DNA from 3 places in the Chryseobacterium sp. B21-037 genome. Region 3 is predicted to be linked to each of the others. Evidence: riboswitches for the same ligand, from Rfam matches in the RefSeq annotation. Region 3 holds a riboswitch; each other region holds the start of a gene.
What was found. Region 3 has a riboswitch for S-adenosylmethionine ahead of MTQ00_RS17710 (SusC/RagA family TonB-linked outer membrane protein). Riboswitches for the same ligand answer to the same signal wherever they lie in the genome.
Positions count from the first base shown of each region.

Region 1: it holds a riboswitch for S-adenosylmethionine, as region 3 does, so the genes downstream of both, MTQ00_RS14620 (TonB-dependent receptor plug domain-containing protein) here and MTQ00_RS17710 (SusC/RagA family TonB-linked outer membrane protein) in region 3, are expected to answer to the same signal.
Region 2: it holds a riboswitch for S-adenosylmethionine, as region 3 does, so the genes downstream of both, MTQ00_RS22400 (alpha/beta fold hydrolase) here and MTQ00_RS17710 (SusC/RagA family TonB-linked outer membrane protein) in region 3, are expected to answer to the same signal.

Region 1 covers NZ_JALGCB010000001.1:3,299,646-3,302,932, reverse strand. Annotated here, with positions in the region: gene MTQ00_RS14625 (outer membrane beta-barrel family protein) at 1-909, opposite strand, end outside; SAM-I-IV-variant riboswitch at 1,110-1,208, shown strand; gene MTQ00_RS14620 (TonB-dependent receptor plug domain-containing protein) at 1,514-3,287, shown strand, end outside.
Region 2 covers NZ_JALGCB010000001.1:4,117,807-4,121,093, forward strand. Annotated here, with positions in the region: gene MTQ00_RS18440 (MGH1-like glycoside hydrolase domain-containing protein) at 1-1,332, opposite strand, end outside; SAM riboswitch class I at 1,522-1,630, shown strand; gene MTQ00_RS22400 (alpha/beta fold hydrolase) at 1,694-2,683, shown strand; gene MTQ00_RS22405 (ACT domain-containing protein) at 2,695-3,287, shown strand, end outside.
Region 3 covers NZ_JALGCB010000001.1:3,959,734-3,963,020, reverse strand. Annotated here, with positions in the region: gene MTQ00_RS17710 (SusC/RagA family TonB-linked outer membrane protein) at 1-1,531, opposite strand, end outside; SAM riboswitch class I at 1,615-1,711, opposite strand; gene MTQ00_RS17705 (type II 3-dehydroquinate dehydratase) at 1,957-2,361, shown strand; gene pckA (phosphoenolpyruvate carboxykinase (ATP)) at 2,412-3,287, opposite strand, start outside.

The DNA of each region.
Region 1 (3,287 bases), 660 kb from region 3:
GAAATCCAGTTTTTGAGATTTATCACTAAAGCGTTTCTGATAGGTTATTACCGCTTCCTGTCTCAAATTATTCGTGTAAGCGGCATCAAATGCATGAAAATATCCTTCCCTGATACTGTCTTTAACAGGAATGTACGGTAGGTCAGCAAAACCGTTACTATCTGTGTAATTGCTGTTTTTATTATGATAGATATCGTAATTTAATAATAATCTGTCCTGTCCCAGATCAAATGTTAAGCCCGATTTCGCGAAATAACCACGGCCGATTCTATCCGTATTGCTTAATAATAAATCATTTTGATTCGAATTCAGCATACTTTCCCGATAGTTCTGTCCGATGTTCAGCTGCCATCCGAAATATTTATTACGGGCGTTTAAATTTAAAGAGTTGCTGGTTCTGCTTCTCAACTTACCGTAGTTGGTAAATGAATAATTTCCTGAATAAGTTGCCGTAAGATATTTATTGGCATTTTTGTTCGTAATGATATTCATAATTGCACCCCCGGAAGTTGCCGGGAATTCAGCGCCAGGTTGAGTGATCACTTCAATTCGGTCTACAGAATTGGCAGGCATCCCTTCCAAAAATGAATTGAGTTCATTGGAAGTAATGTTTAAAGGGCGTCCGTTAAGATAAACATCAAGGATCTTTCCCTGATACATCATACCGGCAATATCAGTAGACACCAGACCCGGAAGTTTTTTGATACCCTCTAAAACATTTCCGTTGTTCAGCTGGGGCTGTTCTGAAAAATCAAAAATAGTCCGGTCTGCTTTTTGTTCAACGGCTTTTTTAGTTTTGGTAATTACAACCCCTTCGATCTGCTTTTCCTTGACCTGGTTGTTGGTTTTTTCCTGAGCCTTTGTGACAATAATGCTTAAGGAAAATAAAACGAGTACAATTTTTTTCATAATGGTTTTTACTACTACTCAGTTAGACGTTTAAAATAAAAAAATGTTACAAGGAAAGTTTTTAGAGGGTTGTTTTATTCCATGAAATACCTCACAATAGAATATAATCATATTGCATCATCATACGGCTTGGTTTTGCGATTAATTTAAAAATTTTACAAATTATTTTTTTATTTGTAAAATAGTTATATCTTGTGCCTCACAATTATCAAGAATCTCATAGATGGGATAGCAACCTGCAAAACAAGCAAGGTGCTGAAATAGATAAGCCGGCAAGCTCCGGAAAAAATGTTTTTCTATTCATTCCCATCTTACAATTTTTGTTTAAAATTTAAAATCAATGTTTAAGAACAGGGAAAATTACAGCACAATGAATTTGACTTTTTGCCCGGCAGATATCGAAGCAAAGCTTCTGTATGCTGGTGATCACTCATGGCATTTCGTGATGTGTATGTGTTGTTGTTCTTAGCCTCTGGTTTCTATTAACTAATAAAACCGTTTATCATTTTTCTTTTAGCCTTGTGTTTTCAAGGTTACAGGATACTTTTTGCTTAAAATTTTAAGCAAACAAAAAAATTATAACAAAAATTTAAAAATAAAACACATGCGCCATTTTAAAAATAGAAGTATCATTGCTTCGGCCACTTTAATTTCGACGTTTTACTTCGCCCAGTCTGATACTCTAAAATCAAAAAAAATCGATGAGGTTGTTCTTCTCGGTTCAAGAGGATCAGGTAGATCATTAACAGATACTCCGGTTCCAGTAGACGTTATTAACATTTCAAAAATATTGAAACAAAGCCCGGTTAATAATATAAGCCAGGCTCTAAACTATATTGTCCCTTCTTTTTCCTCCACATCGCATACTGTAAATGACGGGACGGATTTTGTGGATCCTGCACAATTGAGGGGTTTAGGTCCCGATCAGGTTTTAGTTTTACTTAATGGGAAAAGAAGGCATCAGTCTTCACTCATCAATGTAACCCTTACACCAGGTAGGGGTTCGGTGGGAACAGATCTTAATGCGATTCCTGCTTTTGCTTTGGATAAAATTGAAGTGCTTCGGGATGGTGCTTCTGCACAATACGGATCTGATGCTATTGCAGGAGTTGTCAATTTAGGTCTTAAAAAAAGATTGGGGTTATCCGGTCAGTTATTTTTGGGAGGATATGCTTCACCGGTTACCAACAATTTTTCCGGTGGACTGGATGGAGAAACCATCTCTTTAGACCTGAATTATGGATTCAAACTTGGAAAACAGGGTTTCTTCAATATTACCACATCAACACAATACCGGGATCCTTATTCCCGAGCTGGTGTGAGGAATGGCGATATATACAATGCCTATAATGCTATTAACTACAGGGCTGCTCAAGATGGGATAGATATAGACGGGCTTTATAAGAATATAAATAATACTTCCAATAGCCAGCAAATTATCAATACGATTAAACAATATGCAACAAAAGTAAATTATTTTTCATCTGATTTACAGAATAAAATTGCAAACGCCAATAACATTTCAACTTTACAGGGTTTATTAGGAGGGGATGTTACCAATGATGAACTTGCATATAGAGGACTTCAACGGAAAGACTTCAGTATCAGGGCAGGACAGTCGAAACTACAATCAGCCCAGGTATATTATAATTCGGAAATTCCGATTAATGATGACTGGAAGGTGTATTCTTTTGGAGGATATAGCTACAGGCTGGGGAATGCCGGAGGTTTTTTCCGTTTGCCTAATACCGAGAGAAATATCAATTTTATAACACCCAACGGATATCTGCCACAGATTGAGTCTACCATTAATGATTATTCATATGCAGCTGGGATCAAAGGAAAATGGAATGACTGGAATATAGATCTCAGTAACACTTTTGGAAAGAATACTTTCAAGTTTGGAGTTGTTAATACTTTTAATTCTTCATTGGTCAACAACTCTCCAAGAAGATTTGATGCAGGTGGACTTGAGTTTTTGCAAAACACCCTAAACCTTGACTTTTCCAAAAAGTATGATGTATTGCATGGGCTGAACATTGCATTTGGAGGGGAATACCGTTATGAAAATTATAAGGTGAATGCCGGTAACGAGAATTCTTATGCCTCTTATGATATTTATGGAAATGTAGTGACCGTAAATACTCCAAAAAATGAGCTTGTGACTGATTTTTTTGGCGTAACAAGACCTGCCGGTTCCCAGGTATTTCCGGGATTTAGTCCGGATAATGCTGTTTCCGGAAATAGAAATAGTGTGGCCGGATATGTAGATGTGGAGCTGGAACCAACGGATTGGTGGCTGGTAGAAGGTGCTTTGCGCTATGAAAACTATTCAGACTTTGGATCTACCTTTAATTATAAACTAGCGACTAATGTGA
Region 2 (3,287 bases), 160 kb from region 3:
GGTTAACAAGAGAAGTTGGTTTTTTGCAAACTGGGCATCAATTAATGCATAGGGAACGCAGTGAAAAGCGAGATCCCAAGTAGCATACCATGGGTATTCCCATTTGTCCGGCATTGAAATAATGTCCTTATTGTGCATGTGGTTCCACTCTGTATTTCTTACATAATGATTGAAATCCCTCGGTGCATCAAAATTAGGATCTCCCTTAAGCCATTTCCCAACATTATAATGATAAAATTGTTTGTTCCATAATAGCCCTGCGAACGCCTGACGTTGAACATTTCTTTCATCATCATTCGTTACATCGTGCTGAACTTCTTCATAGAATTCGTTGGCCTCAGCAATCCGGGTGTTGAAAATCTCATCAAAATGATGAAATGGTTCATCGGTGTCGTTTGGCGCCAACCTGAAATCAAAGGTTTTTGATTGTCCCCCACCAATAATTTCTTCAATCACAAAAGCGGCTTTTGAACCTCTTTTTTCCGGATTAACGGTATTGGAGTTATGAATAATGTGATCGTTTATACCATCCTTGAAATAGGTGTTATCTGTTAAAGGAGCTCCGTATAATTTAGGTGTATTGGTTTCATTATCACAAAAGAGACTTTTGGCACCGGTATTTCTTGAATAGAATTTTTTGATGGAAATACTATCATGGTTAATATCAATACAACCGTTGTATGAGGCGTTTAGCTGACCTTTATAAGTATTATATCCCCATTTCCAGTTGTTACGGAACCAGGCTGTTGGAGCAACAACAATAGGTGCGTCGTTTTGGCTCCTGTTACAAACTGTGATACGGACTAAAAAATCTTCAGCATCTGCTTTACAGTATTCGATGAAAATATCAAAATATTCATCATTATCAAAGATTCCGGTATCAAAGATTTCAAATTCAGCTTCCTTTTTGCTTCGTCTGCCGTTTTCAGATAGCAGGTGATCATAAGGAAATTCATGGATCGGATATTTATACACCATCTTCATATAACTATGGGTAGGCGTGTTGTCCAGATAGTAAAAGATCTCTTTGATATCTTCACCATGATTGCCCTGGGGATTACTCAATCCGAAAAAACGTTCTTTGATCATTTTGTCCTTTTTGTTCCAAAATGAAAGAGCGAAACAAAAAAGCTGTTTGGTGTCCGATATTCCGGCAATCCCTTCTTCACCCCAACGGTAGGCATAACTTTCAGCTTTATCATGATTGGTGAAATTCCACGCATTGCCATTGGGACTATAATCCTCACGAACATTACCCCATTGTCTGTTGCTTACATAAGGCCCCCAGTTTTTCCATTTTATATCCTGTAATCTTTGTTTTTCTGCAGTCATAGTTCATCATTTTTCACTACGAAGGTAATTTTTTTGAAAAATAATTCCAATTTTTTCTATCTGAATAATTCTTAATACATCCTTGTAACTATAATGATTACAGGGATTTTCAGAATAAATTATTTTTTTCATGAAAAAATTAAATAAAATGTTATATCTTTGCACCATTCGATCATTCAAATATTGAAAATGTTATCAAGAAAGGTTGAGGGATTAGACCCGATGAAACCTTAGCAACCCTTTGCGCAAGCGAAGAAGGTGCTACGTTCTACCAAATTATTTTTTGGACAGATAACTTACTGAGTTTTTCAGCCATTTCCTGTGGCATTTTCAATTGTATTATAAATAATGTATAATAGAATTGAAAACAGAACTAAAACATATTAATCTTTCGTATCAAACTAATTCCGGAAAGGAATGCAATATCCCGTTGAGCTATCAGACCTTCGGGAAAGAGCTGTTTTCAGCACCTGTTATTTTAATCAACCATGCTTTAACGGGAAATTCCAATGTATCGGGAACAAATGGCTGGTGGAAGCAATTAGTAGGAGATGGCCAGGTGGTTGATACCAATGTCTATACGGTTTTGTGTTTCAATATTCCCGGAAATGGTTACGATGATTTTTTAATTGAAGAATATGAAGAGTTTACTCCTTCGGATATTGCAGGCATATTTTTAAAAGGGCTAGAATTACTTAACATTAAAAGTCTATATGCGATTATCGGAGGTTCTCTTGGTGGAGGAATAGGATGGGAAATGCTGGTTAAACGCCCGGAACTTGCAGAAGTATTTATTCCCATTGCCTGTGATTTCAGAACTCATGATTGGCTGCATGCGCAATGTATGGTTCAGAAATTTTTATTAAATGGAAATGACGCTCCGTTACAAAAGGCAAGAATCCATGCAATGCTATGTTATAGAACCCCACAATCTTTAAACGACAGATTTCAAAATAAATACAATACCGCAAAAAATAAGCTTGAATCGGAAGATTGGCTTGAATATCACGGAAAAGCTCTTAATGAAAGATTTAGTTTAAAATCTTATCAACTGATGAATCATTTGCTGATGAACATTAATGCCGAGGAAGAAAGGCTGGAGAATGTACAGGCACGAATGCACTTGATCTCCGTTGATACAGATTTGTTCTTTCCTGCTTCCGAAATCCGGATGTGTTTTGAAAAACTGAAAGGTAAAAAAAAGGATGTTTCTTATCACGAGATCACCTCAGTTCACGGGCATGATGCCTTCCTAATGGAATACAAACAATTAAATAATATCATTAAAACCATTTTATTACAGAAAGAAACTGAACAATTACAAGAAACCTGTAATAAAGCTAAACAATAAAGAATGAACAGATGAAAAATGTTAACGAAATAAAATTTTTAAAGAACAGATCAATCATCAAATTTGAAGGAGAAGATTTCTTAGGGGAAATCGGTATTGACGGTAGAATTTTTAAAGCACTTACTTTAGCCAGGATTAGTGTAGGAGTGATCTCACAACAGGCTATAGAAAACGGAATATCAATTTTGGTTCACGAAAACGATTCTGAAAATGCGGTTAATTGTCTGATTGAGGAATTTGAAGCGGAAAGGAAATCAGGAGCAGTATCTCAGATTTATAGTATTAATAACGTTTCAGTTCTGGGGTTTGTAGCTGAAGATTTTAATAAAATACTGGCGGAACTGGCAAGAAATAATGTTTTTCCTTTGCTTCTGAATCAGATAGCAAGTGAAAAAAGAGTAAATATTGTAGTTACCTCTTCTCAGGATGAGAAAACTAAGAATATCATTGAATCTGAAATATCCAAAAAACCTAAAACCGTTCATCTTGCAATCATTGGACATGGGAATGTGGGTAAAACTCTGATTGACCAGGTATTGGAATCTTCCGAAGAAATTAAGAGACGGAAAAAAATAGATCTTAAAGTAGTGGCTGTTGCTAATTC
Region 3 (3,287 bases):
TTCCGGATATCGTCTGATACTCATAATGATAAAACTCCTGTCCGGCTAGAATATTGAAATGATGCTGATTGAATTTTTTGTCATAGGTCAAGATATTACTGGTTGTATAAGATAATGTCCGTGAATTTGTCTTGGTCACTGAACCTCCGATTTCACTACCTTCCCCAAGTAACGGATTTGAATAATAATGCCCATTATAATTTACCAGGTCAATTGAAAAACTGGATTTAAATTTTAATTCCGGTAAGAAGGTAAAATCCAAATACCCTTTTCCTGAAAAGTTATCTTCCCTGTTTTCATTTTTGTCTAATGGCAAAGTTGCTGCTGCATTTTGATTTTGCAAAGCACTTGTCGGCCTGTACTTTCCGAAGTCGTAAATTGTATTTCCGTTAGCATCAAGCTTATAGCTTCCGTCAGGATTTCTTTCATAGTATGGATAAAAAGAAGGAATTACTCTGGCTGCATTAATAATATTATCAGTTCTTGAATCGGAAGATGGTGGTGCCTCCTGAAGACTATTGGTATAGCTAAGGTTTGCTCCAACTGTTAACCATTTTTTCACTTCATTATTAATCTTCAATCTCGTACTGTATTTTGTAAATCCGGATCCTATGGCAATACCCTTATCATCAAGATATCCCAATGAGAAAAAGTAGTTTCCTTTTTCATTTCCGCCACTAAAATCAAGATCAACCTGGTTTCTTGAGGCCACTCTTTGTAGTATATCCCTCCAGTCATCATTCCATAAAGGCCTTGCTCCAGGCAGCAGTTTTCCATCTGTCCCTACCGGTTTTGCATAGTTAGAACCATATGGATTGATGCCCAGGTTATTCACAAGATTATCTGTGGCCATTTGCGCAGCCTGTTGTGCTGAAACCTGTCCTGATTTATATCCATTTCTCATTGCTTCCCAATATAATTGAAAATACTGGTCCGTGGTAACCTGTTCATAGTCCTTTACAGCCCTGCTGGAAAATCCCTGACTGATATTAAAATTGATTCGTGATTCTCCTTTTTTCCCTGACTTTGTAGTCACAATAATCACTCCGTTAGCACCTCTTGATCCATACAGAGAGCTTGCCGTAGCATCTTTCAAAACACTAATTGATTCTATATCATTTGGGCTGATAGAATTGATATTTCCATCAAAAGGAATTCCATCCACCACGAATAAAGGATTACTTGAGGCACTAATAGATCCGATCCCCCTGATACGGATTGTTGCCGTAGCACCCGGTTGGCCTGAAGCACTTACTGCCTGCAATCCCGCTACCTGCCCTTCCAAAGCTTTTGTAATATTGGTTACCGGCCGATTATTAATCTTTTCGCTGGAGATCGTCGCTACAGAACCTGTGTAACTCGTCTTTTTCGCTTTACCGTAAGCTACTACAACGACTTCATCAATATCTTTTTCCCTAAGCGTATCTTTCTTCTGCTTTATCTCCTGCCCATTAACACTAATAATGCCTAAGAAAAACAAAGCACCGGGTGAAATCCAAACACCAGCTTTGAATAAATTTCTACTAACCATAATCAATTTTATTTGTTAAATATTAAAAAAATACCCTTTGCGGAAAACACAGCAAAGGGCATCAAGAAATTGATTTAACCAAATGCTTATTTTTCCTTAAAAGGCTGAATGTAACACCTTGCATCATGCAGGTTGTTAAGACTTCGTAGGGTCAGTTCCCTCCATCTTTCTTTATAAGCCGATCGAAATATGGATGCAAATCTAAAAACAATTAGTCTATAAAACAAGTAGACTAATTTATTTTTTATTTTAAATTCTCAAAAATTAACTTAATTTTCACTTAAAACACCTGTTAATAAACCATTAGAGAAAATGTTAAATTTTTAAACATGAGAAATATCATTAAAAATAATGTAAAACATCTTCTTCAAATAAAACCCGTAAAATATCCGCACTAATCGAAAAAAACTTTTTAATTTTATGTTATGAAAATTTTAATCATAAACGGGCCGAATCTAAATCTGTTGGGTACAAGAGAACCTGAAATTTATGGAATAATTTCAATGGATGAATATTTGGAAAAACTAAAAGATGAATTCCTTTCTTACGAACTGAACTATTATCAATCGAATATTGAAGGAGAATTAATTAACAGACTTCAGGAAGATGATTTTGATGCTGTTATTATCAATCCGGGGGCTTTTACTCATTACTCTTATGCGATAGCCGACTGTTTAAAGAATATACAGAAACCTAAGATTGAAGTACATATCAGCAATATTTATAAAAGAGAAGAATTCCGGCAAAAGTCAGTAACAGCGGCTCACACAGATGCTGTATTATCCGGCTTTGGAATGAAAGGATACAGACTGGCTTTATTAAGCTTTTAGGATGTTTTAATACATAAAAAAGCCTCATCAATGATGAGGCTTTTCTTTTTTTATATTGTTTGTTCTTGTAATTGAGGTCCGGAAGCAACCAGCTTTTTCCCCTCTTCAGTGTTACAATACTGTTCAAAATTCTTAATATATCTTGATGCTAAGTCTTTAGCCTTCTCTTCCCACTCTGAAGCATCACTGTATGTATGTCTTGGATCCAGAATGCCTTCTGAAACATTGGGTAAAGAAGTAGGAATTTCCAAGTTCATAATAGGTACTTGTGCCTTAGGAGCGTTCTCAATAGATCCATCAATTATTGCATCAATAATGGCTCTTGTATCTTTTAATGAGATTCTTTTTCCTGTACCGTTCCATCCTGTATTTACCAAATAAGCTTTTGCTCCATGTTCTTTCATTTTACCAATCAAGGTTTTAGAGTACATGGTAGGATGTAACGTAAGAAATGCCTCACCAAAAGCCGGAGAGAATGAAGGTTCTGGAGAAGTAATTCCTCTTTCAGTTCCTGCTAATTTAGAAGTATATCCACATAAAAAGTGGTATTGAGCCTGATTTTCATCTAAAATTGAAACCGGAGGTAATACTCCGAATGCATCAGCTGAAAGATAAACAATCTTCTTAGCATGCCCAGCTTTAGAAGGCAGTACAATTTTGTTAATATGGTAAATCGGATAAGAAACTCTCGTGTTTTCAGTGATTGAATTATCAGTATAATCAGAAACACCATTATTTACAACAACATTTTCAAGAAGAGCATCTCTTTTAATTGCTCTGAAAATGTCCGGTTCTTTTTCTTCCGATAAGTCAATTACTTTTGCATAGCAACCTCCCTCATAGTTGAAAACTCCATTGTTATCCCAACCGTGTTCATCGTCACCAATAAGATATCTTTTAGGATCAGCGGATAAAGTTGTTTTACC